2 regions of the Methylobacterium sp. FW306-05-D genome follow, and region 1 is predicted to be linked to the other one. Evidence: predicted binding sites of a transcription regulator. Region 1 holds the regulator's gene; the other holds the start of a gene.
What was found. The regulator HrcA, encoded in region 1, represses chaperone genes, less so after heat shock. The targets are predictions, from matches to a motif close to GTTAGCACTCNCNNNNNGNGAGTGCTAAC.
Positions count from the first base shown of each region.

Region 2: the regulator HrcA is predicted to act here: its motif matches at 832-860, upstream of groES (co-chaperone GroES).

Region 1 is NZ_JBYSXL010000039.1:17-2,410, reverse strand. It holds gene AC3WLN_RS14310 (hypothetical protein) at 88-399, opposite strand; gene hrcA (heat-inducible transcriptional repressor HrcA) at 664-1,719, shown strand; partial or broken gene AC3WLN_RS14300 (DUF1236 domain-containing protein) at 1,809-2,394, opposite strand, start outside.
Region 2 is NZ_JBYSXL010000029.1:36,760-39,153, reverse strand. It holds gene AC3WLN_RS12215 (magnesium transporter CorA family protein) at 1-714, opposite strand, end outside; gene groES (co-chaperone GroES) at 929-1,216, shown strand; gene groL (chaperonin GroEL) at 1,302-2,394, shown strand, end outside.

The DNA.
Region 1 (2,394 bases):
GGCTTTACGGTTTGGGCCGCCGCCCGGCAAGCAAGGCCGGACGGAGCGGATCTCGTTCACGGTGCGCCGCGGCTGCGCCCGGACGGCTCAGTAGCGGTAGCGGCGATGACCGAAATGGTGGCCGTGGTGCCGGCCGTAATGGTGGCCGAAATGCCGGTGGTGACGATGGCCGAAGTGCCGGCCGCGGTGGTGATGGTGCCGGAAGCCGCGGCCGTGATGGCGCCAGTGGCCTCCGCCGTACTGGACCTCGGTGACGGCGGCCGCCGGGCCGGCGACCTCGGCCGAGACGATAGCGGGGGCGGCCTGGGCGCCCCGCGGCGCGCCGAACAGCATCGCACCGACCATCGCCAGGACGATGGCGAGGGACTTGATCAGGCCGGATCGAGCGGTGGGTCTCATGAGATGGTCACTCCTTCGTGCGATGCGCGCCGCCTGGGCGTCGGCGAGGTCCCGTCGCCGGCCCGGCCGCGCGGCCGGGTTCGACGATGGGCCTGAGCAACGCACGAACCCGGCGGAACGCCTCACACGGCCAAGCTGTTTCTTCGGCGTCCCCCCGGGATCGGCCGCGGGACGCATTGTGTAAAGCACTGGAGACCGTCACACTCTCCGCCTCAGGAATGGATCGTGACAGAGCCCTCCCACCCCTTCTCGACCTCGCAGCAGATGCAGGTGCTCAGCGCGCTGAACGAACGCTCGCGCGAGATCTTCCGCCAGATCGTCGAGAGCTACCTCACGACCGGCGAGCCGGTGGGCTCGCGCAACCTCGCCCGCATCCTGCCGATGACCCTGTCGCCGGCCTCCATCCGCAACGTCATGGCGGATCTGGAGCATTCCGGCCTCATCTTCGCCCCGCACGCCTCCGCCGGCCGCCTCCCCACCGAGCAGGGCCTGCGCTTCTTCGTCGATGCGATGCTCGAACTCGGCGATGTCGGGCGCGAGGAGCAGGAGCGGATCGAATCGCAGATGCGCGCGGCCGCCTCCGGCCACACCTTCGATTCCGCCCTGGCCGAAGCCTCGATGCTGCTCTCGGGCATCTCGCGCGGCGCCGGCGTGGTGCTCACCACCAAGACCAACGTGCATCTCAAGCACATCGAGTTCGTGCGCCTGGACCCGACCCGGGCCCTGGTCGTCCTCGTCTCCGACGACGGCTCGGTGGAGAACCGCCTGCTCGACCTGCCGCCGGGCCTGCCGGCCAGCGCCCTGCAGGAGGCCTCGAACTACCTGAACGCCCGGCTGCAGGGCCGGACCCTCGGAACCCTGCGCGCCGAGATCGAGGCGGGCCGCCAGGCCATGAAGCGCGAACTGGATGTGATCACGGAGCGCCTGGTCGATGCCGGCCTCGCCGTCAGCGTCGGACCCTCGGATGCCCGCCAGCTGATCGTGCGCGGCCAGGCCAATCTGCTGGACGACCTGCGCGCGGCCGAGGACCTCGACCGCATCCGCCTGCTGTTCAACGACCTCGAGACCCAGAAGGACGTGATCGAGCTCCTGTCCCGGGCCGAGGGGGGCGAGGGCGTGCGGATCTTCATCGGCTCGGAGAACAAGCTGTTCTCCCTCTCCGGCTCCTCGATGATCGCGGCGCCGTTCCGCGACGGCACGCAGAAGATCGTCGGCGTCGTCGGCGTGATCGGTCCGACGCGGCTGAACTATGCCCGCATCGTGCCGATGGTCGACTACACCGCCCGGGTGGTCTCCGGCCTCCTCGACCGCAAGCGCTGAGCCGGGCCGAGCGCCCACGCGCGGGCCCCGAACGCGAAGGGGGCGGAGCCCGAAGCCCCGCCCCCTGCGTTCCCGTCGACCCGCTCAGGTCAGCCGCGGATCACGTCGACGATCTCGTAGGTGTCCGGATCGACGATGACGATGTCGTCGTCCACCAGCACGTAGCGGTAATCCTCGTATTCCGGCGCGATCCGGACGATGTCCGGCGGCAGGTCGTAGAGGGTGTAGCTGCGGGCGATCGCCGTGCCGACGGTGAGCGCGAAGGCGCCGGCCGCCAAGCGCGGAATGCCGCGACGGAACACGCTCTGGCGGAACTCGGTCCGCTGCGGCGCGCCGAGGCGGCCATAGGCGCCCCGGACCGCACCGCGGTCGCCGCGCTCGCCACGACCACCCCGGTCCGCGCGGCCGTCGCGTCCTCCGCGCTCGTCCCGGTCGGCCCGGCCGCCGCGCTCGTCGCGTCCGCCGCGCTCGTCGCGGCCATCCCGGTCCGCGCGGCCGTCGCGATCACCCCGGCCGTCCCGCGCCGCGGCTCCGCCGTCCTCACGGCCGCCGCGCTCGCCGGCCGCCGAGCTCGGACGCCCGTCCTGGCGTCCCGCGCCGCCCTCGGCGCCGCGGCCGCCGGCCTCGCCGCGCTGCGCGCCCCCGGCCGGACCGGCGCCGGTCTCCGCGCCGCCG
Region 2 (2,394 bases), on a different contig from region 1:
GGCCTCGAAGCGCGGCACCTGCTCTTCGCCGAGGATATGCTCGCACTCATTGGCCACGAAGGGCACGATCCGCTCCAGGCCGAGGAGGCTCGACCGGATCTTGCCAAGGGTCTTCCCGCGCCGGCCGATGCCGCGCAGGATCCGGCGCAGCGCCAGGTCGCGCCGACGGGGCGTCTGGGCGCGGAGCTTGGTGTCCCCGGCGGGAGCCCCGCTACGGACGTCGAAATCGAAGATCCGCGTGGACAACTCGTCGAGGTCCGCGCCCATGTCCTCAAGAGAGTCCGCGAGGCTGTCGACCAATTCCTCCATCAGAAGGAGGAAAATCTCTGTGGAGGTTGTGCCCGGCCCGTCACCGGCATCGATGCGCTTCTTCACCTCCGCGAAGGCGCGCAACTCGTGGAAGCGCACGGTGACGAGCCGGTCCCGGGTCAGCACGAAGCCCAGGGGCTTCAACTGGGTGTCGAGCTTGTCGAAGGTCACCATCGGGGTGGACAGCGAGAAGCCGGATCTCAGCCGCCGCAGCCGGCTCGAGTTCTCGACCTCGCTCAGCGCCTTGCGGGAGGGCACCCGGATGCCGGTGCAGGCCTCGACCCGCTGGGCCTCCTCGGCACTCGGATCATCGAGATCGATCCAGACGACCTGCGAGGGATAGGCCGCCGCCGGCGCCTGGGCCTCGGGCTCGACCGCGCCTTGCGGACCATGAAGCTTGATCATCCGCGAAGGACTTTCCGTCGTCGTGGGGAAATCGGGGGATGATCCTGTCGCCGGATCGTCGTCGGAGCCTGCGACAGTCTTGACTCGAACGGCTCCCGCGCCTAACTCGGCGCCATCGTTAGCACTCACCCATGGAGAGTGCTAACGGCCTGGGTTGAGCGCGCTGCCGCGCCGCATCAACGCCATCCACGAATTTGAAGCAAGAGGGCAGCTCATGAAGTTCCGTCCGCTGCACGACCGTGTCGTCGTCCGCCGCATCGAAGGCGAAGAGAAGACCAAGGGCGGCATCATTATCCCGGACACCGCCAAGGAGAAGCCACAAGAGGGCGAGATCGTCGCCGTCGGCCCCGGCGCCCGTGACGAGGCCGGCCGCGTGAACCCGCTCGACGTCAAGGCCGGTGACCGCGTCCTGTTCGGCAAGTGGTCCGGCACCGAGGTCAAGATCGACGGTCAGGACCTCCTGATCATGAAGGAATCCGACATCATGGGCGTCGTCGCCTAAGTCGGTTTTCGGTTCTCCTCCCGTTCACGAGCCCTTCGAGGGCGCCGTCCGGCGCCTCGGGGCCCATCACTGACAAGGATCTGACATGGCAGCGAAAGAAGTCCGCTTCGCCTCCGACGCCCGCGAGAAGATGCTCCGTGGCGTCGACATCCTCGCCGACGCGGTGAAGGTCACGCTCGGCCCCAAGGGCCGCAACGTCGTCATCGAGAAGTCCTTCGGCGCGCCGCGCATCACCAAGGACGGCGTCACCGTCGCCAAGGAGATCGAGCTCGCCGACAAGTTCGAGAACATGGGCGCCCAGATGGTGCGCGAAGTGGCCTCGAAGACCAACGACATCGCGGGCGACGGCACCACCACCGCCACCGTGCTGGCCCAGGCCATCGTCCGGGAAGGCGCCAAGTACGTCGCCGCCGGCATGAACCCGATGGACCTGAAGCGCGGCATCGATCTGGCCACCACCGCCGCCGTGAAGGACATCACCGGCCGCGCCAAGAAGGTCGCCTCGTCCGAGGAAGTCGCCCAGGTCGGCACCATCTCGGCCAACGGCGACAAGGAAATCGGCGAGATGATCGCCCATGCCATGCAGAAGGTCGGCAACGAGGGTGTCATCACCGTCGAGGAGGCCAAGACGGCCGAGACCGAACTCGACGTCGTCGAGGGCATGCAGTTCGACCGCGGCTACCTCTCCCCGTACTTCATCACGAACGCGGAGAAGATGGTCGCCGAGCTCGAGGACCCCTACATCCTCATCCACGAGAAGAAGCTGTCCTCGCTCCAGGCGATGCTGCCGGTTCTCGAGGCCGTGGTGCAGACCGGCAAGCCGCTGGTCATCATCGCCGAGGACATCGAGGGCGAGGCGCTCGCCACGCTCGTCGTGAACAAGCTGCGCGGCGGCCTGAAGGTCGCGGCCGTGAAGGCTCCGGGCTTCGGCGATCGCCGCAAGGCCATGCTCGAGGACATCGCGATCCTGACCCAGGGTCAGATGATCGCCGAGGACCTCGGCATCAAGCTCGAGAACGTCACCCTCCCGATGCTCGGCCGCGCCAAGCGGATCCGCATCGAGAAGGAGACCACCACGATCATCGACGGTCTCGGCGAGAAGTCGGACATCGAGGCTCGCGTCGGTCAGATCAAGGCGCAGATCGAGGAGACCACCTCGGACTACGACCGTGAGAAGC